Regions from separate parts of the Novosphingobium mississippiense genome, predicted to be linked through region 1. Evidence: riboswitches for the same ligand, from Rfam matches in the RefSeq annotation. Region 1 holds a riboswitch; each other region holds the start of a gene.
The links. A riboswitch is a leader RNA that binds a small molecule or an ion and turns the genes downstream of it on or off. The one in region 1 is predicted to bind cobalamin.
Positions count from the first base shown of each region.

Region 1 (7,541 bases):
ACCGCGCGATCACGACAGCGCCACCAGCGCAGCCAGCAGCGCAGTTTCGACCAGTTCGATCCCCGCACCGTGTCCGTCGCCGGAAATGCCGCCGATCCGGCTGCCCAGCCAACCGGCCCAGATCGGCACGGCCAGGAACAACACCAGCAGCGGCGGGGCCACCAGCAACCCGGCGGCAGCGGCCAGCACGCTCCAGCCCGCGACCTGCGGCCAGGTGACCGCGCGGCGAAAGCGGCTGCCCAGCCCTTCGTGCAGCGGCGGCAGCGCCAGCGTCCAGGCCAACGGCCCGATCCGCGCCAGCACCGGCACCAGCAGCAATGCCCAGACTTGCGCCGGCGCCAGCGCATGCAGCAGCACCAGCTTCGACAGAATCTGAAGCACGATGGCGACAACGCCGAAGCTGCCGATATGCGGATCGGCCAATACGGCGGAAAGCCGGGCGCGATCCTTGTGCGCGGCCCCTGATGCGTCGGCGATGTCGCCCAGTCCATCGAGATGGAGCGCGCCGGTCATGCCCACCCAACCCAGCACGCCCACGAGTGCAGCCGGCCAGTTGGCAGCGGGCCAGTCGGCACCGGCCCTTGCCCCCAGCCACCATGGCCCGGCCACCGCCGCGCCCACCACCAGCCCGGTCAGCGGAAACCAGCGGATCGATTTGGCAAAATCGTCCTCATCCGCGCGTACCGCCGGCAGTGGCAGACGCGTCATGAACTGAAGGGCAAGGGCGATTTGCCTGATCATCCGTAATCCTGCTTCATCCGTGATCCCGCTTCATCCGTGATCCTTATCCAGCGCCACGATCTGCGCGGATGGCAGCCGCCCGCCCGTCTCCGGCCAGAGGCGGAGGCTCAGCAGCGCGCCGTAGCCCAGTTCGAACGCCCATACCTGCCGGTGGTCGAAGCCGAACAGCACCGAAAGCGCCGCCCGCATCGTGCCGCCGTGGGTGATGACCAAGCTCGATCGCTGAATTCCCAGCAGCGCATCCGATACGCGGGCGCGCAGTTGCGACCATCGCTCACCCCCCGGCGGGGCGCAGGCATCGGGATCGTTCCAGAACCGCGCCTGCACTTCGGGATCGAGCGCATCGGGGGCAAGCCCGTCCCACGCGCCGAAATCCAGTTCGCGCCACCGCCGATCGGCCCGATGCGTCTGCTTGCGCAGGGCCGCGATCTGGCGCGCGGGAATGCGTGCACGGGACAAGTCGGAACTGAAGACTTGCGCGAATTCCAGCTTTTCCGCGCGCGCCACGCAGCGGGCCGTGCCGGCGGGCAGCGGTGCATCGTCGCGATGGCCCAGCAGCAGGCCCGGCTCGGTAGGCGCACCGTGCCGCATCAGGTGCAGGAGGATGCCGTTCACGCGGCGTCTTTCCCGGCGACCGCGGCCTCCGCGAAAGTCGCCATGCCGGCATGGGCCGCCAGCGCGGAGCGCACGATCTGTGCCGCCACTGCCGCGCCCGATCCTTCACCCAGGCGCATGTCGAGGTGGAGAAGCGGATCTAGGCCGAACTTTTCCAGCAGACGCACATGCCCCGCCTCCGTCGAGCAATGTGCCGCGATGCAATGGTCCAGCAGCGCGGCATTGTCCGCGAACAACGGTGCAAGCGCGGCGCAACAGATGAACCCGTCGAGCAGCACGGGAATGCCGTGATGCCGCGCTGCCAGTACGGCACCGGCCATCGCCGCGATCTCGCGCCCGCCAAGCCGGCGCAAGGTTTCGAAGGCATCGGTGCAGGCCACCCCATGCAGCGCCAGCGCCGCCGCCACGGCATCGGCCTTGCGGGCGACGCCTTCGTCGTCGAGCCCGGTGCCGCGCCCGGTCCAATCGCGGGCGGCCCCGCCGAAGACCTGCGCGCAAAGCGCGGCGGCAGGCGTGGTGTTGCCGATGCCCATCTCGCCCACGAACAGCAGGTCCAGATCGGGCTTCACCGATGCCGCGCCGATGTTCAGCGCATCCAGGCATTCGGCCTCGCTCATCGCCGGTTCGCCGGTGATGTCGCCGGTCGGCCGGTCAAGATCGATGGGAACGACGGACAGCTCGGCCCCGCAGGCCTGCGTCAGGGCATTGATGGCCGCTCCGCCAGCACGAAAGTTGGCGACCATCTGGTGCGTCACTTCGGGCGGAAAGGCACTGACGCCGCGCGCGGCAACGCCGTGGTTGCCGGCGAAGACCACCGCGCCGATGCGTTCGGCGCGCGGCTTTTCCTGCCCCTGCCAGCCGGCCATGAACACCGCGATCTCTTCCAGCCGGCCTAGCGAACCGGCAGGCTTGGTCAGTTCCGCCTGCCGTTGCGCGGCCGCCTTCAATGCGGCGCCATCGGGCGCGCGGAGCTGGGCAAGCGCGGCGGCAAAGGCGGCGCGATCGGCGAACATCGTCATGTGCAGATGAATCCTTCAGGCGGCGTGCGCGTGATGAAATGCCCCTTCACGCCATCGGGCCACTGGCGATAGGGCACCTGCCCTTCCTCGCTTTCCGCATGGCGCGACGCATATTCCAGAACGGCGCGCGCTGCCTCCTCGCCGGGCGTGAAGTCACCCAGCACATAGCCCACTTTGCCCGGCGCGCGGATGTGCACGGTGCAATGGCGCTGGCAGGCGAACAGGCAGGCCGTTTCCTGAACGGCCACGCCCTGCAGGCTTGGATCGGCAGCCTGCACCGCGCGCATCGCCTCCGCCAGCAACGCGCCGCCGCGCCGGCCGCCGTCATCCTCACGCGCTTCTGCCGAGAGCCGGCAGGTATTGCAGACGACCACCGACGGCCCCGGCGCGACGGCGCGCAGCATCAGAACTGGCTCCGGATGCCGAAGTAGACGGTGCGGCCAAGCTGGCCATAGCCGGCGACGGTTTCATAGTCCTTGTCGGTCAGGTTCTCGATCCGGCCCTGCAGCATCAGCCCGGGCGTGACCTGCCACTGCGCGCGCAAATCCAGCAACCAGTAATCGTCCAGCTTCGCGGTGCCGGTGGCAGCGTTGTAGCTCTCACCCGAATAGCGTGCGGCCAGGCTGGCGCGGATGCCCTGCGGCAGTTCCACGCCGCCCTCGATATTGGCGAGGTGACGCGGCACGCGCTGCAGCTGACGACCATAGGTGCTGCTGTCCGGCGTGCGGTCTTCCGCTTCGATCAGGCTGTAGTTGCCGTCCAGGAACAGCACGTTCCACTTGGCCGATGCTGCCAGTTCCAGGCCCTGCGCATGGGCCTTGCGGACATTGGCGTAGTAGCCGAAGCGCGTGGTATCGGTGCCGGGGATATAGCAGATGTCGGGCAGCGCGCCGGTGAACGGGCAGTAGGAAAAGTCGATCAGGTTGCGGGTATCGCGCTGGAACCAAGTGGCGGAAACGTGAAGCAGTTCGCCCAGGCTCTGTTCGGCGCCCACTTCCCAGCCCTTGGCCTTTTCCGGCTTGAGATCGGACACCCCGTAATCGCTGAACAGTTGATAGAGCGAAGGCGCCTTGTACCCTTCGTCATAGCTGGCGCGCAGCACGGTCTTGCCCTCGTTCGGGGTGTAGGCCGCACCGGCGCTGAACACCGTGTTGCCGCCGAAGCGCGACTGGTGATCGTACCGCGCGCCGCCATTGACGGTCAGGCCGGTCACCGGGCTGACGCGCAGTTCGCCATAGACGCTGTTGGTGCTCACCTTGTTGGGCGTGGCGGTGTAGAGCGCGGTGCTGTCATCGGGCGAGACCGTGGTCATGCGCTGCTCCTCCCGCTCGGCCCCGAACACGGCCTGCACCGCCTCGGAGAAGCTATAGGTGCCCTGATACTCGAAACGGCGTACGCGGCCGTGCGCGTCGAACGTGATCTGGCGAACGTCGCGCGTCGGGTCGTAATTGGCGCGGTCGGTCTCGGTCTGCGTCACCGCCACGCGGTTGACCAGCTTGCCGTCCAGCAGCGCGAAGTTCAGGCCGGCATAGCCCGACCATTCCTTGGTGCGGCCGAATTCCAGCGAATCCGCGTTGTATCCGTCGAAATCGTTGCGCGAATTCGACCAATAGCCCCTGAGGTCCAGCGAGACGCCGGGCGCCAGGCGAACGGTCGCCGTGCCGCTGGCGGAAGACCGCGTGAAGCCGTCCGCCTCGGTACCCTGATCCCACGCGGAAATCCCGTCAGTGGTGAAGCGGGAGGCGGAAACGCGCCAGTCGATCATGTCCGATGTGCCGCCAAGCCCGGCGCGGGCAGACACGGTGTCATGCGTGCCGGCCTCCACCGCGAAGCTGCCTTCCAGCGGCTCGGTCGGCTTGCGGGTGGTGACGTTGACGACGCCGCCGATGGCATCGCTGCCCCACAGGATCGACTGCGGGCCGCGCAGGATCTCGATCCGGTCGATATCGTCGGTGAACAGGGTGGAATAGCCGTAGCCGCCCGCGGTCGAGGATGCGTCAGCCAGGCGCATGCCGTCGATCACCATGACCGACTGCCCCGCATCGGCGCCGCGAATGCGCAGCGACGTGGTGGTGCCGTAACCACCGTTGCGCGAAAGGCTGATGCCGGGGGTGCGCAGCAGCACATCGGTCACCGCGATCGGCTGCGCGGCCACGATCTGCTGATCGTCCAGAACCGTGATCGTTTCCGCCACGCGATCGGCATCCACGGGCGTGCGCAGCGCGGTAACGACGATACCGTCGGCGGTGCCCTCGGCAGCGGCATCGGCAGCTTCCGCAGCATGGCCGGTGGCGGGGACAAGCGCCAGTGCAAGCGGGCTGGCGGCGGCGAGAATGCGGTACTTCATCGTATTTCCTTCGAAACAGTCGTCGAAGCCCCGGCGGTTCGGCATCTGGACGAAGGACAGGCGCAAAGCGCTCCGGCAAAGGGGCCGGACGACGGGCGGCGTCCTCCACCCAGGCCGGTGGCCGGCGGAGCGGTGGCTGTCGTCGCGCGAGGAAACACCCCCGTTCACCCGGCACACCCTGTCCGGACGAAGAACGACCGCGACGGGCAGGTCTCCTGGCTTGCGGGTCGGTGCCGGTTCAGCCGCCTTCTCGGGAATTGCGCCGTTTTCACTGGCCTGGCTCCCAATGGCGAAATGGCCGAACGGCTCGCCGCTTACAGTTGCAGGGGCAGCCCGGGTCTTGCACCCGTGTTCCCTTTTGATCCCCTTGCGGGGAACCTGTCGCGGCGCGGCAACTATCGTGCGGCAAGCCGGCTGGCAAGTGTGCGAAGCTTGCGCCCCTGCGCAAAGTGCCATAGGCGGGACGGCGCAAGGGGTGCCCGAAAGGGCTTAATCGGGAAGCCCGGGCCCGCGGGAAACCCTCGCGGCAGGCCGGCACTGCTCCCGCAACTGTAGCCGGGGATGCGCCCCGCCAGATGCCATTGGGGCCGCGAGCGTTCATGCTTCCAGGCTTTCGAGAAGGCGGCGGACAGGCGCGACGATCCGGCAAGTCAGGAAACCGGCCCTTCGCCGTCGATCCTTCGCGCGGGCGGGATGCACCGGGCGGACGAGGCGGGGTTCCATCGCGGGATCCGCCTTGGCGAGACGACAAGCCGCATGTCGTTTCGAAGGGAGCCCGTACGCAATGACACCGATCCGCTGATCCTCGCCGGGGCGATATCGCCCCCGACACCTGTCGCGCACGCGCCTTCCCTTCCAGCTCGCCGGGAGACAACCGTCATGAACACTGCCGCCAAACCTGCTTTCGCCCGCCCCGCTTCAGATAGCCCCGCCTCCAACCGGCTGCCCCTTTGCATATTCGCCGCGCTGGCCGTGCTGATGCTGGCAACGCGCAGCCATTCGCTCAGCCACCTGGTCCACTTGCCCGATACCGACCTTGCCAGCTTCTTCGTGCTGGGCTTCTTCGTGCGCCGCATGGTCGCCTTCGCCGCGCTGTTCATGCTCGGTTTCGCGATTGACGTGGTGGTGATCCAGGTGCTGGGCGGTTCGGGCTTCTGCTTCACGCCGGCCTACTGGATGCTGCTGCCCGCACACGGTTTGCTCTGGCTGGCCGGCCGTTTCGCCGCCGCCCGCTGGGGCGATCGCCTCTCCGCCCTCCCCGCGATCGTCGCGCTGCTGATAGCGGCAAGTTTCGCAGCGAATCTGCTGACGAGCGGGGGATTCTATTTGCTCGGCGGCCGCTATCCCGATCCGACGCTGGCCGGCTTCCTGCCACGCATCGCCCGCTATTTCCCCGGCGTCCTGCTGGCCACGCTGCTGTGGTCCGGCGTTGCCGCGGCACTCTGGGCACTCGTGGTAACCGCGCGTCCCCACCTGCGCATTCGGCCCCATCGATGACTGCCTGTCCCGCGCTGTTGATCGCCGCGCCCGCGTCGGGCCAGGGCAAGACGCTGGTCACCGCCGCCCTCGCCCGGCGCCATGCCCGCGAAGGGCGGCGCGTGCGCCTGTTCAAGTGCGGGCCGGACTTTCTGGACCCCATGGTGCTGGAAGCCGCCAGCGGCGCCCCGGTGCATCAGTTGGACCTCTTCATGGTGGGCGAAGCGCAATGCCGCGCCCTGCTGCACGAGGCGGCGCAAGAGGCCGACCTGATCCTGATCGAAGGGGTGATGGGCCTGTTCGACGGCGATCCTTCCGCAGCGGACCTTGCCCGCCGGTTCGGCCTGCCGGTGCTGGCGGTGGTCGACGGATCCTCGATGGCGCAGACTTTCGGTGCGCTGGTCCACGGACTGGCCAGCTATCGTCCCGATGTGACGCTGGCGGCCGTGCTGGCCAACCGCGTGGGCAGCGCCCGCCATGCCGAACTGCTGGAAGGCAGCGTACCGCCCGGCATACGCTGGCTGGGCGCAATGGCGCGGGATGGCGGGATTACACTGCCGGAGCGGCATCTGGGGCTCGTGCAGGCCGGCGAAGTGGGCGACCTTGCCCAGCGTCTCGATCGGGCCGCCGACCTCCTGCCCGAAAGCGCGCTATGGCTGCCGGCTGCCGTGGATTTCCCGCCTTGCGCCGTCGAAACCCCCTCAGCCGCGCTGGCGGGCCGTACCATCGCCGTCGCCCGCGATGCGGCCTTCTCCTTCATCTACCCCGCCAATCTGGCCGTTCTGGCAAGCGCCGGCGCGCGGATCGCATTCTTCTCTCCGCTGGACGATTCCGAACTGCCGGAATGCGACGCGCTCTGGCTGCCCGGTGGCTATCCGGAACTGCATAGGCATCGCCTGGCCGCGAACGCATCGATGCTGGCCGCGATCCGCGCGCACCATGCCGCCGGCCGGCCGATGCTGGCGGAGTGCGGGGGAATGCTCTACGCCTGCGAGACGCTGGACGACGGCAAGGATGGCCAAGGCCGTGCGCCATTGCTGGGCCTGCTGCCCGCCCGGGCGACGATGCAGCCCCGCCTTGCCGCGCTGGGAATGCAGCAGGCGGAGATCGACGGACAGCGGGTGCGGGGGCACACCTTCCACTACTCCACGCTCGATACCGCGCTGGAGCCGATCGCCCGCGCCAGCACGCCCGATGGCCGCCCCGGAGAGCGGGTGTTCCGCCACGGCGCCCTGACGGCCAGCTACATGCACCTCTACTTCGCGTCCGCGCCCCGGCTCGTCGCGGCGCTATTCGGCGCTACTGCACTGGAAGCACCCGTAAAGTCCGGTTGACTCCGCCGC
Region 1 covers NZ_CP147001.1:2,782,656-2,790,196, forward strand. The annotation lists gene WBP06_RS13145 (threonine-phosphate decarboxylase) at 1-13, opposite strand, end outside; gene cobS (adenosylcobinamide-GDP ribazoletransferase) at 10-738, opposite strand; gene WBP06_RS13155 (histidine phosphatase family protein) at 772-1,356, opposite strand; gene cobT (nicotinate-nucleotide--dimethylbenzimidazole phosphoribosyltransferase) at 1,353-2,375, opposite strand; gene WBP06_RS13165 (DUF1636 domain-containing protein) at 2,372-2,779, opposite strand; gene WBP06_RS13170 (TonB-dependent receptor plug domain-containing protein) at 2,779-4,722, opposite strand; cobalamin riboswitch at 4,910-5,119, opposite strand; cobalamin riboswitch at 5,179-5,404, shown strand; gene WBP06_RS13175 (hypothetical protein) at 5,602-6,219, shown strand; gene WBP06_RS13180 (cobyrinate a,c-diamide synthase) at 6,216-7,532, shown strand.

Region 2 (7,541 bases), on a different replicon from region 1:
TCCACCGCGATCACCTCCGCCACGGCCGCATCGGCGGCGCGCAGGCTTTCAAGTTCCTCGTCGGTGATAAGGCCTTGCCCGTGGGCCTTGTCGAGATCGCGGACGCGTGCCTTGCGCAGGCGGTCGTGGACGGGCTGGGTCGCAACCGTCTGGCGGAACGCCTCGGTCAGGCGACCGACCGCTTCGTCCGCGCCGCCGATATAGACGTTTTCCACCAGACGGTCGCGCGCGGGACAGGGTTCCAGAATGATATCGGCGCACTGGCGGATCACGCGGTCGGAGGGGCCGTTGCGGCGGCGGCCGAACGGTTGGATGAACAGGCGCAGCATCCAGCCTACGGGCCGGGCCGGGAAATTGGCGATGATTTCGGCAAAGCGCTGCTCGATGGTGGCGAAGCCGCTTTCCATGCACCAGGCCAGCAGCGGCAGGTCGTCGTCCTGCCGGCCCTCATCCTCCCACCGCTTCAGCGCGCCGGACAGCAGGTAGAGTTCGGAAAGCACGTCGCCCAGCCGGGCCGAGAGCAGCTCGCGCCGCTTCAGCTCGCCGCCGAGGGTCAGGAACGCGATGTCCGAAACGAAGGCGAAGGCCGCGGCATAGCGGCTCATCTGCCGGTAATAGCGTGTCGCCTTGCCGGCCTTTGGTGCTGGGGCGAACATGCCGCCGCTCCAGTTGCGGACGAAGGCACGGATCGCCGTCTTCAAGGCGTGGCCGACATGCTTCCACAGCACCCGGTCGAAACTGGCCAGTGCCCGGCTGCGGTCTGTCTCGCCTACCGCACGGATTTCCTCCAGCAGATAGGGGTGCGACCGGATCGCGCCCTGTCCGAAAACCATCAGGCTGCGGGTGAGGATATTGGCGCCCTCCACCGTGATGCCCACGGGAATCGCGCGGTACTGGCTGCCGAGGTAATTGCGCGGCCCCTCGATGATCGCCTTGCCACCGTGAACGTCCATGGCGTCGTTGATGACCACGCGCATGCGTTCGGTGGCGTGGAGCTTGAGGATTGAGGATATCACGGCCGGATGGTTGCCCTGGTCCAGCCCGGCGCAAGTAAGCCGTCGCGCGCCATCCAGCAGGTAGGCATTGCCGGCGATCCGGGCGAGGCGTTCCTGGATGCCTTCGAACTTGCCGATCGGCAGGTTGAATTGCGATCGCACGCGGGCATAGGCACCGGTCGTATGCGCCGCGAAGGCAGCTGCCGCGGCCGAGAGTGAGGGCAGCGAGATCCCGCGCCCGGCGGCCAGCGCGCTCATCAGCATCTTCCAGCCCTGGCCCACGCGGTCCGGTCCGCCGATCACGTTGTCCAGCGGGATGAACACGTCGTGCCCCTCGTTCGGGCCGTTCTGGAAGGTCTGCATGGAAGGCACGTGACGGCGGCCGATGGTGACGCCGGGCAAATCGGTGGGGACAAGCGCCACGGTTATGCCGATATCGTCCGTTCCGCCCAGCAGGCGATCGGGGTCGTGCAGCTTGAAGGCCAGGCCAAGGATCGTCGCCACCGGGCCCAGCGTGATGTAGCGCTTGTGCCAGTTGAGGCGGATGCCGATCACCTCTTCGCCGTTCCATTCGCCCCGGCAGACCACGCCTTCGTCGATCATTGAGGCCGCGTCCGAGCCGGCCTCGGGGCTGGTGAGGCCGAAAGCGGGCACCTCGCGCCCATCGGCTAGGCGCGGCAGCCAGTATTCCTGCTGTTCCGGGGTGCCGAAGCGCAGGATCAGTTCGCCCGGCCCCAGCGAGTTGGGCACCATCGTCGTCACGGCCGTGGAGACCGAGCGGCTGGCGATCTTGCGCACGATTTCGCTATGCGCGAAGTTCGAGAAGCCCAGGCCGCCGTGCTCCTTCGGGATGATGATTCCGAAGAACTTCTCGCGCTTCAGGAAATCCCACGCTTCGGGCGGAAGGTCGCGGGTTTCCCAAGTCATCCGCCAGTCGTCGATCATCGCGCAGAGTGTGTCGACCGGGCCGTCCATGAAGGCGCACTCTTCCTCCGTCAGCGTGGCGGGCGGAACGGCCAGAAGCTGCTCCCAGTCCGGATTACCGGTGAACAGCGCGGCGTCCCACCAGGTGTTGCCGGCGTCGATCGCCTCGTTCTCGGTGGCGGACAGCGCGGGAAGCGCCGATTGCACGAGCGACAGGACCGGCCGGGTCAGGATTTCGCGGCGGGCGGCGGCGGCAAACTGGGTGGCACGCGACATCGGATGGGCTCCTTCTCCTGCCGGTCACAACGCCTGCGCATGCCGAATTGCTCCCGCGTTCGCCTTCATCCGCGCTTGCCTTGCGGTGTCCCGCGCTGTAGCCAGCCGCGGTTCGTCCATAATCGATATGGGCGGGCAAGATCGCGCCGGTGCCTCGAAAGAGGCTTAATAGGGAACGCGGTGAGAAGGGTTTTCCCTTCGAATCCGAGGCTGTCCCTGCAACTGTAAGCGGTGAGCGCGATGCATATCGCGGCAGGGCAAGGACGCCTGCCGCAGCCACTGGGCCGGACGCTAAATCATGCGGGGCCTGGGAAGGCCGTGCATCAAGCGATGACCCGTGAGCCAGGAGACCTGCCGGCGTCTGGTCGCTCTCGCTTTGGTCCAGGGGATGGCCAGGGCCCGGTATCTTTCCGTCTGAGCGACGAATGAGCGGTGAAGGCCGCATCGGTTCGCGTGACGGTCGCCCCGGGCGTCCGGCCGTTGACGCGCGCCGACCGTCGCAGACGGCACGCCTTCGCCCCCAGTCGCAGACGCCGGGGGAATACGAATGACTTTCTACATGAATGCGCTGCGCGCAGGCTTATTGGTGGGCGCCGCCTTTACCGCTGCGGCGGCCCATGCCGAAGATGCGCCTGCGGCGCCAGCCGCCGCCAGTGGCGCGGGAACCGGTGAGGCCGCCGAAATCCTCGTCTTCGGGCGTGGCGAAGCCAAGATCGGCACGGCCCACGCCGCCAGTGAGGGAACGGTAGGCGGATCGGACCTGCTGGTCCGCCCGCTGCTGCGTGTGGCAGAGCTGCTGGAAGCGGTGCCGGGCATGGTTGCCGCACAGCACTCCGGCAGCGGCAAGGCCAACCAGTACTTCCTGCGCGGCTTCAACCTAGATCACGGCACCGACTTCACGACTTATATCGATGGCGTGCAGATGAACCTGCGCACCCACGGCCACGGGCAGGGTTACCTCGACCTCAATGGTCTGATTCCGGAGATCGTCGCGCGCGAGGATTTCCGAAAGGGGCCGTACCGCGCAGACGGCGGCGATTTCGCATTGGCCGGCGCGGCCTACATGACCACGATCGACGGGTTCGAGCGCCCGTGGCTTTCGGTGGAAGGCGGATCGTACAATTCCGGCCGTCTTGCCGCCGGCGGCACGATCAAGGACCTGGGCGGCGGCGACCTTACGCTGGTCGGTCAGGCCAAGCGCTATGACGGGCCCTGGGAGGAAGCCGAACACCTGCGCCACTACGCCGGCTTCGCGAAATATGCGATGCCCTTGGGCGAAGGTACGCTTCAGGCCTCCCTCCACGCCTATCACGCGACCTGGCGGCCGACCGAGCAGATCCCCGAAAGGATCATAGGTTCGGACGTCTGCGAGGATGTGTTCTGCTCGCCCGATCCCTCGGCACGCGGCCGCACGACGCGCTTCGTCGGCAATATCGGCGTTACCCAGAGGACGTGGAGCGCGAACGTCTATGCCCAGTACTACGACTGGAACATGTATTCGAACCCCACCTACGCCGATCCCGATGGCACCAGCGCGCAGATCGACCAGTACGACAAGCGCTGGGTGACCGGGCTTACCGCGCGCAAGCAATGGCAAGTGGCCGACAGTCTGGAACTGAGCATCGGCACGGAAAACCGCTACGATCACATCGGCAGCGTCGGGGTGAACCGCACGGCCGACCGGCAGTTCCTCTATTCGCTAGGTCGCTACCATGTGGAGGAGCTTTCCGGTGCGCTCTATGGAGAGGCGACGTGGAAGCCGCTGCCCGGTTTGCGGCTGACCGGCGGCCTGCGCGGTGACTACTATCACTATTCGGTGCGCGCGCGGGATGAGGCTGCCGCCGAACTGGGGCAGGGCAGCGGGCACGACTCCATCGTTTCGCCCAAGTTCTCCGCCGCTTACGAGGTGATGCCGCAGTTCGAAGTCTACGCCAACTGGGGTCGCGGCTTCCATTCCAACGACGTGCGCGGCGCGGTCAACGTGGATACGCCGGTGCCGGTGCTGGTGCGCGGTACGGGCAAGGAACTGGGCGGGCGCTTCCAGTCCGGCACTTTCTCGCTGACCGGGACCTACTGGTGGCTGGATGTCGACAGCGAACTGCGCTTCGTGGGCGATTCCAACGCGGTGGAACCGACCGGCGCCAGCAAGCGCCATGGTTACGAGGTCGTCGCTTTCTGGCGCCCGCTGCCTTGGCTGGCGCTGGACGGCAACTATACCTGGAATCACTCACGCTACGACAATGGCGATCGCATCCCGAACGCGTTCGAGAATGCGGCGTCGGCCGGCGCGGCCATCGTGCTGGATCCGTGGGAGGCCAGCATCCGTGTCCGCCACCTTGGCCCCTATCCGCTGGTCGAGGACAACAGCGTGCGTGACAAGGGCAGCACGGTGTTCAATGCCCGTGCCGCGTGGAAGGGCAGGAAGATCGAGATCTACGGCGAAGTCCTGAACATCTTCGACAGTCGGGACAAGGACATCGCCTATTACTACGAATCCTACATTCCCGCGTTCGATGCCGATGGCCCGGCGGACGGGCGTCTCAGCCGCGTGATCGAACCGCGCACGTTCAAGATCGGCGCGCGCTACACGTTCTGATTGAAGGCAGACATGCCGCGAGGTCATGGACTTCGCGGCATGTCGCGATCGTTTGCGGGCGGTCAGTGATAGGTGGCGACCTGCCTTCTGACCTCATCCTCCAACGCCTGGTCGCCGTCCTCTGCCGCCGGTTCGCTGTGGGCGGGCCCATATTTCACATGGCGATAGACCCTGCGGCAGCGGGCGGCGAGGTCGGGGGCCAGATCCTGCCCCCACTCCAGCACGCGGGACCGCAGCCGCTGGATCCGGTTGGCCGAGGCCGACTGGAATACCAGTTGCCGATAGACGGCCAGTGCATCGCCCGGTTCGATGATTTGCAGGGGATCGCAGGTCAGTTCGCCGAAATAGGTGTCCACCAGCCGCTGTCCGCTGCTGAGCTTGCCGGAAGAGATCAGCATGTTCGTCAGCAGCCAGGACAGGCGCATCTTGCTGTCGATCCGGTACGTCGCCCCCCTGCGTTTCACGCGCACCCGGTCCGCCACGTCATCGATGATCATCGAACAGTCCGAAGCGCAGCGGCCGTGCAGGACCTGAAGGTCGCGGTCGATCCGGCCGTCCGCGTCCAGCATCAGCACCGATACGTCCTCCCCCTTGGGCAACGCGGCCAGGCCGCTGACCAGATCCTGCGGAGTGATGGTCACCCGGTCCGCCACGCCGTAGTGGGCAAGGCTCTTCTCGATCCGGGCGATGCGCTGTTCCGCCGTCTTGATCGACCGGCGGGGGCCGCCGGTCATCGGATCGAACGTGAACACGTGCCCCGGTTTGCCGGAACTTTGCAGCCCCAGCGCCAGGGCCACCGTGGCGGCCCCCAACGCGGTGCCGACTTCCACGATCACCCCGCCGCGTTGGGCGGTCTCGTAAACCCGCGCATAGACTTGTGGCGACAGCATCCCGTCGCATGTGACGATCAGTTCGGAAAACAGCTCGGCATTTGCACCCTCGAGCATCGGCTTCCTCCCGATAATTGCCACCATAGTCGCCCGAACGCGGGCGACGGGGCAGCGCTATTGAGGGGTAATCCGGATACCTGTCTGACTAACGGCACGGCCTGCCGCTAACGGACTGTGGTGCTTGCGGATCGCGGTGCGACGCCTGTGGGTGCCCCGCCAGCGCCTATTCCGTTGCGCAGCGTCCGCTCAGGCCATGCGGGGCATTTCGGGCGCATCGGAGCGCGCGGCCTGCCGCCAACGGACATAGCCCAGCACTGCCAGCCCGACCATCGCCGCGTAGAGCCCGCCCGTTAGCCACAGGCCCTTGAAGGTGAACATGCCGACGTAGAGAACGTCCACCGCGATCCACAGCAGCCAGCTGGCCGCATGGCGCCGCGCAGTCCAGTATTGGGCGACAAGGCTGAAGCTGCTCAGCCCCGAATCCATCCAGGGCAGCGCAGCGTTCGTGTAGTGGCTGGTGAACCACCCGATCGCGACCGCGCCGACGGCGCCCGCAGCAAGGCCCGCCCACGCCTTCGCGGGCTGCAGGGGGCTGACGATCACTTCGCCTTCCCGATCCTTCCCGCGTGCCCAGACGATCCAGCCGTAGAGGATGGCGACGCCAAACAGCGCCTGCAACATCATGTCGGAATAGAGCCGCACGTCGAGGAACAGCTTGAAGTACAGCGCACAGGCCAGAAGGCTGACCGGCCAGCACAGCAGCCACCGCTTTGCCGTCAGCCAGATTCCCAGGAAGCTGACCACCACGGCCACGATCTCAAGCGCCGACATCAGCCTGCCTTTCCATTCCGAAGGTCTTGCAGAAAGTCCTGCCCGGGCGGGGAAAGAAACCAGTCCGCATGATCGATCAGATAGTCCTGCCAGGCCATCATCGCCTGATCGCGATCGGCAAGGATGCCGGCGAAGTAATCGGCTTCGGACAGCGCAAATTCGATATGGACCAGCGGCAGTAATCGGCTGAGGGTGTCGATATCCGTACGGGTGAGCGGCAGGACGGTCCGGTAACCGGCAAGCAGCGCCAGCGCTGCGCCGGCATCGGGCGCGCCGGCGTCCATTTCCAGCCACGGGATTGCCGTGCGCTCGATGGCGGTGGCGATGTCGTGCAGCGCGCAGGTCTGCGTGGCCAGTCCGAAGTCGAACACGGCGCTGACCGTCCCTTCCGGCGACCAGAGCAGATTGGAGGGGTGCCAATCGTTGTGCGTCCAGAGTGGCGGCTGGGTTTGCAGGCGTTCCGCCAGCCCGTCGGCCAATGCCGCGATCAGGCGCTTCAGTTCCTGCCGCCAGGGCTTGTCGGCCAGAAAGCCGGCCAGCGCCGGCCGGGCCGCCACGTATGCTGCCACAACTGCCAGCGGGTCGCGTGCGGGCAGGATGGTGAAGCTGGACACCAGCGGTTGGCCGATGCGGGCGGGCGCCGCGAAGTCGCGTACTGCGCGATGCAGCCGGGCCAGTGCGACGCCCGCTTCATGGGCATGGTCGTGCGAGAGGAACGGCGTCCACGATTGCCGATCGCGGTAGAGATCGTTGCCGGGCGCGCGGCTTTGGAGTTCGTAGCTCCATTCGCCGCTGGCGATGGCCCCGGCTCCGTCTGCGGTGGTCAGAACGTCGGGAACGGTCAGCCCCGCCGCGCGCAGATGCGCCATGAACGCATGTTCCTCCGCCAGCGTGGCCGGGCTGCGCAGTCGGAGGTGATGGCGCTTGAGGAAGAACGCGCCTCGATCCGTTTCCAGCAGCGTCGCTGCCGAGAACGGACGCGGCGAATGCCATCGCAGCCCTGCCAGCGTGCCTGCGGCAGGGAACCGG
Region 2 covers NZ_CP147003.1:29,218-36,758, forward strand. The annotation lists gene WBP06_RS18665 (acyl-CoA dehydrogenase) at 1-2,195, opposite strand, end outside; cobalamin riboswitch at 2,326-2,569, shown strand; gene WBP06_RS18670 (TonB-dependent receptor) at 2,743-4,791, shown strand; gene WBP06_RS18675 (class I SAM-dependent methyltransferase) at 4,854-5,738, opposite strand; gene pnuC (nicotinamide riboside transporter PnuC) at 5,928-6,512, opposite strand; gene WBP06_RS18685 (phosphotransferase enzyme family protein) at 6,512-7,541, opposite strand, start outside.
Region 2: another riboswitch for cobalamin. It lies ahead of WBP06_RS18670 (TonB-dependent receptor); the one in region 1 lies ahead of WBP06_RS13170 (TonB-dependent receptor plug domain-containing protein).

Region 3 (7,541 bases), on a different replicon from region 1:
TGCAGCCCGATCATCACGCTTTCGGTCTGAAGTGCGGCGCCCTTCGGCAAGCTGCCGCCAAGGACGCGGCCGCTCGTGCCGGAGAACGTCAGCACGTCTCCGCGCGATCCCATCGCTTCGCCCGGCCCCCGCGTCAGCGCGACGGTTGCCGCCCTGTCGCCGGGGTTGTCGATCCGCACGAAGCCGACTTCGCGCCCGTCCCAATGCGCAGAGGCGGTCCGCATCAGCGGCGCGATATCGACCAGCGGCGCCTTGGTGCCGCTGCGCTCGGCCGCGACGGGCTCCCCGAAGACTTGCGCCTGGAACGTATCCGGCGCGGCGTAGTTCGCCAGGATGCCCCAGGGCACATACATCGCCATCAGCGTCACCAGACCGGTGAAGGTGATCATCAGGTGGAACGGCAGGGCCAGAACGGCAGTGACGTTGTGCGCATCCAGCCAGGATCGCTGCCCCTTGCCGAAGCGCAGCATGAAGAAATCCGCGAAAATCTTCTTGTGCGTGATCACACCCGAAAGGATCGCCACCAGCATGAACATCGCCGCGATGCCCACCAGATAACGCGCCCAGAGCACCGGCATGTAATGCAGGTCGAAATGGAAGCGATAGAGGAAGTAGCCGCCGCGCGTCTCCCGCGCGGTAACTTCATCGCCGTTTTGATCGACCACGGCCTGCGTCTGCGCATCGGCACCGTTGCCGGGATACCAGAACAACTGCGTGGTCGCGCTGCGCCCATTGGGCAGAGAAAGATACCAGAAGCTGGCGTCGGGCGCCTTGCGCTCAAGGAAACGGATCGCCCCTTCTGCCGATTTGACCGGATCGGCATCGCCGGTCACCTCCGGCTGCATCCAGCGCGTGATCTCGTCCTGGAAATAGGCCGAAGTGCCCGTCGCGAACATGGCGAACAGCAGCCAGCCGAGCACCAGGCCCGACCAGGTGTGGACCAGCGCCATCGATTGCCGCAGGCTATCCTTCACAGACGGCCTCCCGCATGCAGCGAAAGCCACAGCCAGCCGGCCATCACCGCTCCGGAAACGACCATCCCCAGCCAGAACCGCCCGATCGACCGCACGCCGAAGGCCACCAGAGCCAATGTCGCGAAGATCGCGAAAGACAACAGCGTGCCGGCCACGCTGGCCTCCGCGGCGGAAACGTTCAGGCCCTGCGCAAGGCCGCGTGCGATGCAGGCCGTCGCCAGCGAGGAGACGATATAGTTCGCCGGAATCGCGGCCGTCAGCCGGGCCGCGAGGTTCGCCTTGCCGATGCCGCTTGGCGGGGATGCCATGACTGCTTCGTTCCTCAGATCAATTTACCGGCAGGATTCGGCCGCTGGAGAGGGGAAGTTGTTGTTTTCACGCACACCACGTCCTCTCAAGCTGCTATTGCGAGCCATTCGCATTTTAACCGCTGCTAAGCGCTGACCGGGGCCGAGTCAATCGCGCCGTCCAAAAAGTTGCCCAAGGTGGATCGGCGCCGGAAGAGCAGCGGATCGGCGGCGAGGCTTGCGGGCCGGGGCCGCTGAGGCTAGGAGCCTGCCTGTCCGGCATCGCGGCGAAAGCGGCGGCGGCGGGCAAGATCGCGCCGGTGCCCCGCAAGGGGCTTAATACGGGAACACGGTCAGAGCGGCGCTGCCGCTCGAATCCGGGGCTGTCCCTGCAACTGTAAGCGGCGAGCGCGATGCACATCGCCGGCGGAACAAGGGTTTTCGCCGCAGCCACTGGGCCGGACGCTAAGTCATGCGGGGCCTGGGAAGGCCGTGCATCGTGCCGTGACCCGTGAGCCAGGAGACCTGCCGGCGTCGATGTCGCTCTCGCCCGGGTCCAGGGAATGGCCAAGGCACGGTAACTCTTCCGTCTGAGCGACGTGATGCACGCGGCCGGGGCCGCAACGGCATGCCACGTCGGGCGCCCGCGCGCCTGTCCGTCGTCGCAGCCGAGCGTCGCGTTTGGCTCGTCCGGACGCGGCGAGACGCTCCGCCCGCTTTCGAGTTACCGGCGCGCGGGAGAAGACCGTTGAGCAAAGTTCCCACCACCGTCATCACCGGCTTCCTAGGCGCCGGCAAGACCACGCTGATCCGCCACTTGCTGCAGAACGCCAAGGGCCGCCGCCTGGCGCTCATCATCAACGAGTTCGGCGACGTCGGCGTCGACGGCGAACTGGTGAAGGGCTGCAATGACGAGGCGTGCCCGGAAGACGATATCGTCGAACTGGCCAACGGCTGCATCTGCTGCACCGTCGCCGACGACTTCCTGCCGACCATGCAGAAGCTGCTCGACCGTGAGAACAAGCCCGATCACATCATCATCGAGACCAGCGGCCTCGCCCTGCCCAAACCGCTGGTGAAGGCCTTCCAGTGGCCCGATATCCGCACCCGCGCCACGGTGGACGGCGTGGTCGCGCTGATCGATGCCGATGCCGTGGCCGCCGGCCGCTTCGCCACCGATGAGGCCGCGCTTGCCGCCGCCCGCGCCGCCGATCCGATGCTGGACCATGAAAGCCCGCTGGAAGAACTGTTCGAGGAACAGTTGGGCTGCGCCGACATGGTCGTGCTCAACAAGACCGACCTCGTCGATGCCGATGCCCTCACCCATGTCGAGACGCTGGTGCTGGCCGAAACACGCCCCGGCGTGAAGATCGTGCGTGCCGATCATGGCGCCGTCGATATCGCCGCGCTGCTGGGCATCACCGCAGCGGCTGAGGACGATCTCGATTCCCGCCCCTCGCACATCGACGGGCTGGACGAGGATCATGACCATGACGACTTCGACAGCTTCGTCGTATCCGGCGGCGACGTGGCCGATCTCGACGCCCTGCTCGCGCGCCTCAAGGACCTGATCGCAGCGCACGATGTGCTGCGCGTGAAGGGCATGGTCGCGGTCGGCGGCAAGCCCAGTCGTCTGGTCGTGCAGGCCGTCGGCCCGCGCATCCAGCACTTCTACGATCGCGCCTGGCTCCCGCAGGAAGCGCGCCGTACCCAGTTGGTCGTCATCGGCCAGAAGGGGCTGGACCGCGCCGCCATCGAGGCGGGGCTGGCGGACGTTCTTGGTGCCGTAGACGCCTGATGCACCTGCTGTCCGCCACGCCGGGGACAATTTCCAACGGCGAGGAGGCGATCGACCTCGACCAGTCTCCCGGCGACATGGTGATCCTCACCGTGGCGGACAGCGAACTTGCCTGCTTTGCGGGCGCGGCGGCGCGTTTGCCGGAGGGCGCACCCCCCAATTCCACGCCAAGCGTCCGCCTCGCCAACCTGCTGCAATTGCGCCACCCCTACTCGATCGACCTCTATGTCGAGAAAGTGATCGCGAAGGCCAAATTCGTCTGCGTGATCCTGCTCGGCGGCAAAAGCTACTGGGGCTACGGCATCGACGAGATCGCCCGCGTCGCGCGCGAGAACGGCATTGCCTTCGCCGCCATCGCCGACGGGCGTGAGGCCGATCCCGCGCTCGATCGCGCCTCCACCCTCCCCGCCGAACTGCGCGAGCGGATGCGCGACTATCTGCGACAGGGCGGGACCGCCAATGCCCTCTCGTTCCTGCGCACCGCCGCCCGCGCGATCGGCCATGACGCGGGCGAGCCGGACGACCCGGTGCCGGTGGCCGACGCCGGGCTTTATCTGGCCGGCACCGAGCGTGCGGGCCTTACCGAAGTGCAGGCGGGCTGGGTCGAAGGTCGCCCGCTGGCGCTGCTGGTGTTCTATCGCGCACTGATGATCGCGGGAACGCTCGATGCCGTGGACGCCATGATCGCGGCGCTGCGGCAGCGGGGCTTCAATGTTGCGGCCGTGCATGTCCGCGCCCTGCGCGAACCTTTCGCGGTGGACTGGCTGGGCGGCCTGCTCGGCGAAATCGCGCCCGACGTGATCGTCAACGCCACCAGCTTCGCCTCCTCCTCGGCAGGCGACGACCGCAAGCCCGGCATTCTCGAAAAAGCGAACTGCCCGATCCTGCAAGTCGCCTACGCAGGCGTCGAGGAAACCGATTGGCAGGGCGCGGCGCGCGGCCTCGGCCCACGGGACCTCGCCATGAACGTGGCGCTACCCGAAGTGGACGGCCGCATCTTCACCCGTGCCGTCGCCTTCAAGGCGGCCGAGCGTTTCGACGACGTGACCCAGTGCGGCATCGTCGTCCCCCGCGTCGCGCCGGACCGGGTGGCTTTCGTCGCCGATCTGGCCGCCGCATGGGCCGACCTCCGCTGCAGCGCTCCGGCCGAGCGCCGAGTGGCCCTGGTGCTGGCGAACTATCCCAACCGTGACGGCCGCATCGGCAACGGCGTCGGCCTCGACACGCCCGCAAGCACCGCCGCCATCATCGCCGCGCTGGCCGAGGCGGGTTACGATATCGGCGATGCGCCAAGGGATGGCGCCGCGCTCATGCGGATCATGACCGGCGGTGTCACCAACGATCTTACATCGCTCGATCGGCCCGGCGAAGTCTCGCTACCGCTAGCGATATACGAAACCGCTTTCGCCGCGGTCCCCGAAAGCGCGCGCAAGTCCATGCTGGAGCGCTGGGGCGAGCCTTCCGCCGACCCCTTCGTGCGTGACGGCGCCTTTCGCCTACCGGTCCATCGCTTCGGCAAGCTCGCCATCGCGGTGCAGCCCGCGCGCGGCTACAACATTGATCCCAAGGCCAGCTATCACGACCCCGCGCTGCCCCCGCCGCACGCTTACCTCGCCTTCCATGTTTGGCTGGCGCAGGACTTCGGCGCGCAGGCGCTGGTCCATGTCGGCAAGCACGGCAATCTGGAATGGCTGCCCGGAAAGGCTATCTCGCTTTCGCGCGATTGTTTCCCGGAAATCTGCGCCGGGCCGGTGCCGCAGCTCTATCCCTTCATCGTCAACGATCCCGGCGAAGGCACGCAGGCCAAGCGCCGCATCAGCGCGGTGGTGATCGATCACCTCACTCCGCCGCTCACCCGCGCAGAGACTTACGGCCCGCTCAAGCAGCTGGAAGCGCTGGTGGACGAGTACTATCTCGCCGCCGGCATGGACCCGCGCCGCCTGGACCGCCTGCGGCGCGACATCCTCGACCTTGCCCGCAGCCATGGACTTGACCGCGATGCCGGAGCCAGCGGCGACGGGGACGACGCGCTTTCGGCCATCGACAACTACCTCTGCGAGTTGAAGGAATTGCAGATCCGCGACGGACTGCATGTCTTCACGCAATCCCCCGAAGGCCGGTTGCGGCGCGATCTGCTGGTGGCGCTGGCGCGCACCCCGCGTGGCTACGATCATGCCGGGCAAGCCTCGCTTCTGCGGGCCATGACAGCGGACCTTGGACTCGACTTCGACCCACTCGACTGCCGCATGGGCGATCGCTGGGACGGCGCGCGGCCGGAAGCGCTGGCGGCGATTTCGAATGAACCGTGGCGCACGCATGGCGATACGGTGGAGCGATTGGAACTGCTGGCGGCGGAACTGGTCGAAACGCCAGCCATTGACCTTGGCCCCCAGACCGCCGCCGTCCTCCACGCCATCGCCACAGACCTTGCGCCCCGCATTGACCTCTGCGGCCCACGTGAGGCCGAGGCGCTGATCGCCGGGCTCGACGGCCGCTTCGTCTTGCCCGGCCCTTCCGGCGCACCGACGCGCGGGCGGCCCGACGTCCTGCCCACCGGGCGCAACTTCTACTCGGTCGATACCCGAGCCGTGCCCACTGCCGTTGCCTGGGAACTGGGCCGCAAGTCCGCCGACCTGCTGGTTGAAGACTACCTCCAGCGCGAGGGCGAATACCCCGAGGCCATCGCCCTCTCCGCGTGGGGCACCGCCAATATGCGCACCGGCGGCGACGACATCGCGCAGGCCCTCGCGCTGATGGGGGCTCGGCCGCGCTGGGACTGGACGTCCGGCCGCGTGGTCGGCTTCGAGATCATGACCGTGGCCGAACTCGGCCGTCCGCGCGTGGACGTAACCTTGCGCGTCTCCGGCTTCTTCCGCGATGCCTTCCCCGAACAGATCGACCTGATCGACAGCGCCGCGCGCGCCGTGATGGCGCTGGACGAGCCTCTGGGCGACAACCCCGCGGCCGAACGCCACCGCGCCGAAGCCGCCGCACTCGTCGAGGGTGGCGAGGCTGAAACGCAGGCCACCCGCCGCGCCGGCGCGCGTGTCTTCGGATCGAAGCCGGGCGCCTACGGGGCCGGACTTCAGGCCATGATCGACGAGAAGATCTGGCACGAACGTGGCGATCTGGCGAATGTCTATCTCGATTGGGGCAGCTACGCCTATGGCGGCGGCGTGGAGGGCGATGCCGAGCGCGACCTGTTCACCGCCCGCCTCGCCTCGGTGGACGCCGTGGTCCAGAACCAGGACAACCGCGAACACGACCTGCTCGACAGCGACGACTACTACCAGTTCGAGGGCGGCATCGCCGCCGCCGTCGAGCATCTGAAGGGCCGAGCGCCGCTCAGCTACCACAACGACCACAGCCGCCCGGAACGCCCGGTGGTGCGCACGCTGGAGGACGAGATCGGCCGCATCGTGCGCGGGCGCGTCACCAATCCCAAATGGATCGCGGGCGTGATGCGGCATGGCTACAAGGGCGCGTTCGAAATCGCCGCCTCGGTCGACTACCTCTTCGCCTTTGCCGCAACGACCCACGCGGTGAAGGATCACCATTTCGACGCCGTCCACGCCGCCTTTATCGAAGACGAAACGGTGCGGGGCTTCATGGCGGAGGCCAACCCGGCGGCCTTGCGCGAAACTGCCACGCGCCTGGCCGAAGCGCTGGAGCGCGGCCTTTGGAAACCCCGATCGAACAGTGCGGGCCTGACGCTCGCGGCCCTCTCAGGAGTATGACCATGGTGCAGCGTACCGACGAACAGCACGCCGAGAAGATGAAGAAGAAGCAGGCCGCGCATGACAAGATCATGGCCGGCAAGACGGTCGAAAAGGGCCTGCTGATCGTCCACACCGGCAAGGGCAAGGGCAAGACCACCGCTGCGCTGGGCATGGTGGTGCGCATGATCGGCCATGGCAAGAAAGTGGGTGTCGTCCAGTTCGTGAAGGGCGCGATGACCACTGGCGAGAAAGTCGTCTTCGATGCCTTCCCCGATCAGGTGGAGTTCAAGCCGATGGGCGAAGGCTTCACCTGGAACACACAGGACCGTGCCCGCGACATCGAACTCTCACGCCAGGCGTGGGAGGAAGTGAAGCGCATGGTGGCCGATCCCGCCTACGACATGGTGCTGGCGGACGAGTTGAACATCGTGCTGCGCTATGACTATCTGCCACTCAACGAAGTGCTGGACGTGTTGACGGCGCGCGGCGCGATGAAGCATGTGATCGTCACCGGCCGCAACGCACCCGATGCGCTGATGGAAGCGGCCGATCTGGTGACCGAGATGACCCTGGTGAAACACCCGTTCCGCTCCGGCGTGAAGGCACAGGCGGGAATCGAATTCTGACTCGGGACGATCCCCAGGGGCCGCCCCGCTTCGGCCCCGATTTTCTGGACGACCTTGCCGTGCTGCTGGCGTGGCGGCGCGACGTGCGCCATTTCCGCCGCGATCCGCTGGACGAGCAAACGGTGGCCGAACTCATG
Region 3 covers NZ_CP147003.1:2,102,843-2,110,383, reverse strand. The annotation lists gene WBP06_RS27770 (PepSY-associated TM helix domain-containing protein) at 1-974, opposite strand, end outside; gene WBP06_RS27765 (hypothetical protein) at 971-1,282, opposite strand; cobalamin riboswitch at 1,563-1,809, shown strand; gene cobW (cobalamin biosynthesis protein CobW) at 2,010-3,059, shown strand; gene cobN (cobaltochelatase subunit CobN) at 3,059-6,796, shown strand; gene cobO (cob(I)yrinic acid a,c-diamide adenosyltransferase) at 6,799-7,404, shown strand; gene bluB (5,6-dimethylbenzimidazole synthase) at 7,464-7,541, shown strand, end outside.
Region 3: another riboswitch for cobalamin. It lies ahead of cobW (cobalamin biosynthesis protein CobW); the one in region 1 lies ahead of WBP06_RS13170 (TonB-dependent receptor plug domain-containing protein).

Region 4 (7,541 bases), 1.9 Mb from region 1:
GGGGTTCGAATGGGACGATCGCCGCGTGCGCCGGACGGCGATGGACTATATCGACCACGTGACGATCGTGCGCCACGCCGATTTCGACGCTTTCAGGGCCTCCATCGGTTCGCAAAGGCTGGTGTTGTTCACCACCAAGACCGATCGGTCGGCCTACGATTTCCAGTACCGGGCCGATGATGTCCTGCTGTTCGGCAAGGAAAGCATGGGCGTTCCCGCGTTCGTGTCTGACGCCTGTGCAGAGCGGGTGCGCATTCCGATGCGGCCGCAGGTGCGTTCGATGAACCTCGCCACTTCGGCGGCACTCGCGTTGGGCGAGGGGCTGCGGCAGACGGCCAGCCTGCCGGGCTGAATCCTGCCGGGCCCAGCATCACGCGTCAGCGTTTTCCGGCAAATGCCCAGCGTATCGTAGCGGCCATGGCGCGGGTGCCGGCGCGCACGGGCAGGGCGGCAAGGCCCGGGCGGCCGATGCCCAGCATCGTTCGTGCAAACGGCGGAAGCAGATCGACAGCTGCGGTGCCCAGCGTTTGCAGCACCGTGCCAGGGCGTCGGCCGGGCTCACCCTCCAGCAGGAACGCGGCGACTTCGCGGGCGGCGGGGCTTCCGGCCAGGTCGTCGCGCATGTCGGCCATGAGGGCGAACGCCTCGGCCCGGCTTCGGGGCACTGGCGCGCAGCCCAGCAATTCGGCGACCCTGGCGCTTTGCTCGAAATAGCGATCCTGATCGGCCGCTGGCATGTCGGGATCGGCATAGGCCAGATAGGCTTCGAGGAAGCTGGTCGCTTCCGCCAGGTGGACCCAGGCCAGCACGCGTGGATCGGTGGCCGAATAGGGCCGTCCATCCGGCATGGTTCCGGTGATCCGGGTATGGATAGCGTTGACGGTGGCGATGGCTTTCAGCGCCTCATCCCGATGCGCATAAGTGGTGGTGGCAATGAACCGTGCCGTGCGGCGCAAGCGGCCTTCGACATCGTGGCGGAAATCCGAATGGTCCAGCACGCCTTGCAACGCCACGGGATGCAGCATCTGCAGCAGGAGCGCGCGCATTCCGCCCACCATCATCGCCACCACATCGGCGTGGACCATGCGGATCGGGCTGTCCGGCGGGAACAGGGCATCGGCGGAAGGGACTACGGGCGCCTCGCCCTTCGTGCGATCGTTGAAGACCGCACGCACTTGCCGCACCAGCAAGTTGCGTAGGGCGTCCGTAGGCTTGGGAATCGACGCGACCATCGATGGAGAATGCCCGAATTAAGGCAATCGAGCCAGCGCGGGCATTATTGTGGCCGTGAAATTCGCCTGCAGCGAATCTCGAGGCGCTGTTCTCAGCTTTCGCCGGAGAAGCGCCGGAACAGCCGTTCGCTGCCCAGCGCGGCGCGCGCATGGTCGCGCATCGCGCGTTCCGCAGCGTCCGCGTCCATGCGCCGGATCGCCGCGATCACGGCCACGTGTTTGCGGTGTGCGGCGCAGAGGTGGGTGAACTCGTCCGCCGGTTCGTTCTCCAGCGCCAGCGCGACGGCGGAAGCGAAGGGCAAATGGTCGTTGCGGGCCAGCGCCTGCCCGATGGAGGGATTGCCGCTGGCGTCCACCAGCAGGGTGTGAAATGCCAGATTGTAGTCGTGGAATCGGTCCACGTCGCCTTGCCCCAGCGTGCCCTTTGCGAAGATGGCCTCTCCTTCGGCAAGGCAATCGGCAAAGCGCGTTTCCTCCGCCGGCGTCATTCCGCGCAGGGCCAGCCGCCGTGCGGCAAGGCCTTCCAGCACACCGCGCACTTCGATCGCGCCGTTGATGTCTGCCGAGGTCAGGGCCCGCGCGGTATAGCCGCGCGCGCCCAGTTTTTCGACCAGCCCCTCCGCCTCCAGCGCGCGCAGGGCGGTGCGCACGGGCATGCGTGATACGCCCAGCGTTTCGGCCGTGGCGATCTCGGCAATCCGCTCGCCCGGGCGGAACGCACCTTCCGCGATCATCCGCCGTAGCGAGATGATCACGTGCTGGCCCGGCTTCAGCCGGCGTCCGCCCTGCGGTTGGGAATCCCCTTCAACGTCCATGGCTTGCTTTCGGCGGACGGGTGCGGCCTGTCAAACCTGCGCCACGTTCTCGGCAGCGATGGCGCGATCGATCATCAGGCGTGATCGTGCGCCGCCGGCGTCGATGTTCAGCTTCAGCAGCCGCCGTTCCGGCCAGCGCAGCAGGTTCGCCTGCTGCCGCTCCAGCATTTCCAGATCCTCTCCGAAAATCTTGCGCTGGCCTTCGCGGATGGTGTCCGTCAGTTCCGCGTCGTCCACCGCGAAGCGGCGCGCCATGCCCCAGAAATAGTGGTGGCTGGTCTCGGTTTCCGGCGTGATGAAATCGACGACGATGCTGGATGCTTTGGCCGCTTCCGGCGCGTCGTAGCCGCCCTGGCCCTCCAGCGCCACGCCCACCTCGATCATGACGTGGCTGGGCAGCGTGAAGCGGCAGAGCTGCCAACGGTCGACCGTGGCGTCTTCGTCAAGCCCGGCCCCGCGCAGCGCCATGCGCCAGAACGGCGGGGCCTTGATCGCGTCCATGAAGCGGCTGGTGACGACTTCCTGTGCATCCGCGTGGGTGCGGACGGGGGCCTCGTCGATTTCCTTCTGGCCGATGCTGCTGGAATGGACGTAGGTTTCGTGCGTCAGGTCCATCAGGTTGTCGATCATCAGGCGATAGTCGCAGGCGATGTGGTAATAGCCGCCGCCATAGGCCCATTCCTCGCTATCCGCCCATTCCAGCGGGTGGAGGCAGGCGGCGTCGGCCTGATCCGGATCGCCGGGCCATACCCAGACGAAGCCATGGCGTTCGATCGTGGCGAAGCGGCGGCCGGCCGGGAAGCCGCCGACTTTCTGCCCGGGCATTTCCGCCGCCTTGCCCAGACAGTCCATGACCAACCCGTGATAGCCGCAGACCAACCGCCCTTCGCGCACGAAACCCAGCGAGAGCGGAGCGCCGCGATGGGGGCAGAAGTCTTCCAGCGCCGTGGGCTGACCGTCCGCGCCGCGAAAGAACACCATGCGTTCGCCGCAGATCGTGCGGCCCAGTGGCCCGTCCGCGATCTCGTCCGGCATGCAGGCGACGTACCAGGCGTTTTTGGGCCAGGTCTGAGCCTTGGGAATCTGGGTGCTGGGGCTGTCGGTGGTGGCAATTTGCGCCGCGCCGTTCATGAATCCACTCCTGTCGTCGATTATTGGATCCAATAATCGTAAATTTGGATCCAATGTCAAGTTCGAAGGAGTCCCGCCATCTGCACCCGGCTAAACGCAAATGCCCCGCCGCGCAGTATGCGGGCGGGGCATTTGCATTGTGAGGAGGCGTCCGGGTTGTCGGCGCCCAGGCGCTGTCAGGCGTTGCGCTGTCGCTGCAGCACGCGTTCCGCCCAGAGCCCGAAGGCGAGGCCGATTGTGGCCCACAGCACCAGCTGCGTCCCCATCGATGCGACGCGGAAGTTCCACAGGAGGACGGCGGGGAAATCGCCGGGAACCTCGTCGATCACCGGCAGCAGGAACTGGCCGACGCCGACCACGCCGACATAGACAACGACCGCCAGCAGCGTCGCGTCGAAGCCGCGCCCGGGCCGCGCCATCGCGCTGCGTACGCGCGCGGCGATCACGGCGGCGCCCAGCGAAAGGGCGATCATGGCGAAATAGGCGGCGGTGCGCAGCGCCACCGTCTCATGCTTGCCCACCGCAGGCGGCGTCTGCGGATATTTCAGCGCCGGCACGATGACCACCAGCAGGAAGGTCAGCGCCGCCAGCACAAGCGCAAAGCTGCGCGGGCCAAGGTGGCTCATGCGGCCGTAGCCATAGGCGAAGACCAGCGAGAACACGCCGCCCACCGCCGCGCCGTAGAGGGCAAGCGCGGTGATCAGCCCGGCGCCTTTCTGCGTATCGCGGCTGACGAGTTCCTCTTCTTCCGGCATTCCGGGGTGATGAGTCGCGTGGCTTTCCTCATAGCCGATGGCGCGGTCAATCTGGGGTTCGGCGAAGCCACGCGCGAAAAGCGTGGCCAAAAGCGCGCCCAGGATGCCGGCAAGCATCCCGCGCCAGAGCAGGTTACGGGTCATGTGCTATCTCAGTGGCAGGGGAAGCCGAGGAGGTGGCGTCCGTCATGCACGAATTCGTGCACGTACATGCCCTGGAACAGCGCGAAGGCGCCCTGTTCGGTGCTGACGAAATAGAGGAAGATCAGGGCCAGAAGCGTGCCCAGCACGGCCCAGGGGGCGATATCCTCGATCGGGATGGCGTTGCCGCCCTGCACCGGAATGAAGGCATCGTCGAAAACTGCGGCGCTGGCCATCGTCATGCTCCTTTTGGGGATTGCGCGTCCCTTGGAAAACCTGTTGCCGGGAAGAAGGTCTGGCTCTCGACGGCGTGAATGCCATTCGATTACAGTGGCGCGACCGCGCCGGGATTACACCGGCTTCTTCGTTCCTGACCGCTGTCCCTTAGGACGCGGCGTCTTCTCCCGTCAACGATTTCAGAGCTTTTCTCCTTGGCCACCACGCTTCTGCTGATCTGTATCGCCGCTACGTCGTCCAGCCGGCAGGGTCGGTTTCCCGATCCCGGGGAGCCGCTGGACCACGGCGGGCTGCGCGATGCGGCCGGGATGGCTGTCGCCGCTCGCTTCCACGATCGCGTTCATTGCAGCCCGGCACGCGCCGCCGGAGAGACTGTTGCGGCGATGGCGCTGACGGCGAGCGTGGAGCCGGCGCTGGCGGACATCGATCATGGCGAATGGAGCGGGCTGTCCTTCGCCGGGATCGACCCGGCCGCACTGGCGACATGGCTTGCCGATCCGGCCGGCGGAGCGCCGGGCGGGGAATCGATGCCGCTGGCTTGCCAGCGCATCGGCAGGTGGATGGATGCGATCGTTGCGCAAGATGGGCCGGTCTGCGCGATCACCCACCCGATGATGGTGCGCGCGGCACTGGCCCACGCGCTGGGAATGCCGTTTTCCGCCGCGCTGGCGATCGACATCGCGCCGCTGTCCCGCACGGTGTTGTCGTTCAATCGCAGCTGGCGATTGCAGGCGCTGGAGCCGGCGATTTCCAACTCCGTTTCAGGCGCCGGTTCCGTTTTAGCTGTACGGTCGCGAACAAGGTGATAGCCTGCCCTGGCAACCTGCTAAGGAGAGCACGATGCCGCTGATCGAACGGGCCGCACGGGTACTGGCAAAGTCCAGAAGCGGAAGCGACGATTGGGATCATCTCGACACGAAAACTCAGGAAGAACTCAAGAGCACCGTGGTCGCGGTGATCAAGGCGCTTCGCGTTCCCACGCCGGGGATGTGCGCCGCCGGGCACAAGCTGTTGCTGGAGGAGGGGCACTCCGTCGGCACCAGCGATGCGCACGATGCATGGCAGGTCATGGTCGACGCCGCGGTGGGGGGCGTGCCCGTCACCAGCGGCTAGGCGCCGCTGTCCGGGCAAAGATACGCGATCTTCGTGGCTTATGCGCGACCCGGCGGGCCTTATCGTGCCCGTCGGGCGATCACAGGTGTCCGGTGCAATAGGCGACCAGAAGGATAAGCGGAATGGGAACGCCGATGATCCACAGAAGTGCTGAGCGCATGGTGAAAATCCTCTCTTCGTTGCCTGAACGAACAGACGGATGACGGCATTGTTCCGCGCCTGAAATTTGCCGGGGAATGGGGTATGCGACACGGGGGCGGCGCCGGGCGGCGGGTCAGAAGGCTTCGGCAATGCCCAGGTAGACGGCTTTCGAATCCTTCCCCACCGCCAGATCCAGGCGCAGGTTGATGTTCGTCTTGCGCGATGGCTGGAATCGCAGGCCGACGCCACCTGCAGGCAGCAGCTTGCTGTCGCCGATACGGCCCAGACCGGGCGCGATCCCGCCGATCCCCGCAAAGGCCACGCCGCCGACTCGCCAGAACAGGTGCTGGCGCACTTCGCCCTGCAGCGCCCAGCTTGCACCGTCGCGGTAGCGGCCGCTCTTGTACCCTCTGAGGTCGTTCTTCTGGCCATAGAGGCACAAGTCGTAGAACGGCGCCCCGTTCGATGCCGCGCAGATGCCGGCGTGGAGGGCGAGCACGGTGTTCGTTCCCCTGGGCATGTACCAGCTGGCCCCGGCAGTCAGCTTGCGTGAGGTGAAGTCGCCACCCAGAACCTTTACGCTCCACAGCCATTCGGCATGGGCATAGAGGCCCTTGCGCGGATTGAGCGTATCGTCCCGCGTATCGTAGGTTATCGCCGGGCCCAGTTGCATGATGCCGGACTTGGCCTCGTCCGCCGGGATCGTCTGGTCCGGGTAGGGCGGCGTCACATCGCTGTTGGTGATGTCCACCATCGCATAGATAAGCCGCAGCCCGGCGTAGAGGTTGGGCGAGACGCGCTTTTGCGCCTGCATGCGAACCGCCACGACGGTCTCGTCCAGCTTCACCGCGACATTGCGGTCGCCGGCTTCGGGGCCGATGCCGTAATAATCGGTCACCAGCTTTCCCGCGCCTGCCGCTGCAGTGATGCGATAGCTGTCGTCATCCAGAGACATGCTGTGAAAGCCGCCCAGCAGCCAGTTGCCGTTGCTGGTCTTCATTGCCGCGCCGCCGCTGATCCACGGCGATGGCGCGTCGTTCGGATTGTAGAAGGCAACCGCGGCAACGACGATGCCGGTGCCCAGCGACGGGTTCGTGATCGGCAGGGGAATCGCCAGAATATCGCGCCCGCTGTCTTTCCCCGCGACTTTGGCGATGGCCTGCGCCTGATCGTCCACTTCGTCCATCTGATCGCCGGGCTCCGCTGCCCATGCGGTGCCGGTCATGACGCAGGCACAGGCGATGACGACGGCAGCAACCGACCCCGCCGTTCGGCGCCGGGCGCGGTTCCTTTGCGGGGCGGGTGGCGTTCGTGCACGCATGCACGAAGCGGATTACGCTTGTGCCGTTTTCGGCATATCCGGACTAACCCGCAAATGATCGCGGGAAACGCCCGGCCGTCCGGCGGCCACAGGATTTGACGCGGCGGCGCGGACTCTTTCCGACCGCCGCGTCTGCGGGCCGCTTATCCGGCGAGCACGGCGTCGATATCGGCAGCCGAATGGCGTTCGCGCACGAAGCCATCACCGTTGCGATTGACGATGCGGCCGCGCTGCACGCCCTTGCGCGCAGCCAGTTCCTCACCCCAGCGCACCAGGTTGGCATAGCTGGGCACGTCCAGGAACGTCGCCGCATCGCCATAAGCATCGCCGCGCAGGAAACCGCCGAACCAGCCGTAGGCGGCGATGTCGGCAATGGTGTATTCGTCCCCCGCCAGATAGCGCGTCTGCGCCAGCCGCTTGTCGGCAACGTCCAGAATGCGCTTGGTTTCCATCGCATAGCGATTGATCGGATATTCGAACTTTTCCGGCGCATAGGCGTAGAAGTGGCCGAAGCCGCCACCGATCATCGGGGCCGTGCCCATCTGCCACATCAGCCACGACATGCACTCCGCCCGGCCCGGCTGCGTGGTGGGAAGGAACATCCCGAACTTTTCGGCCAGATGGAACAGGATCGATCCGGACTCGAACACGCGCA
Region 4 covers NZ_CP147001.1:918,081-925,621, forward strand. The annotation lists gene WBP06_RS04325 (tRNA (cytidine(34)-2'-O)-methyltransferase) at 1-352, shown strand, start outside; gene WBP06_RS04330 (oxygenase MpaB family protein) at 378-1,232, opposite strand; gene WBP06_RS04335 (GntR family transcriptional regulator) at 1,325-2,047, opposite strand; gene WBP06_RS04340 (Rieske 2Fe-2S domain-containing protein) at 2,078-3,178, opposite strand; gene WBP06_RS04345 (CbtA family protein) at 3,355-4,077, opposite strand; gene WBP06_RS04350 (CbtB-domain containing protein) at 4,086-4,310, opposite strand; cobalamin riboswitch at 4,346-4,491, opposite strand; gene WBP06_RS04355 (histidine phosphatase family protein) at 4,506-5,117, shown strand; gene WBP06_RS04360 (hypothetical protein) at 5,152-5,424, shown strand; gene WBP06_RS04365 (BamA/TamA family outer membrane protein) at 5,699-6,790, opposite strand; gene yghU (glutathione-dependent disulfide-bond oxidoreductase) at 7,030-7,541, opposite strand, start outside.
Region 4: another riboswitch for cobalamin. It lies ahead of WBP06_RS04350 (CbtB-domain containing protein); the one in region 1 lies ahead of WBP06_RS13170 (TonB-dependent receptor plug domain-containing protein).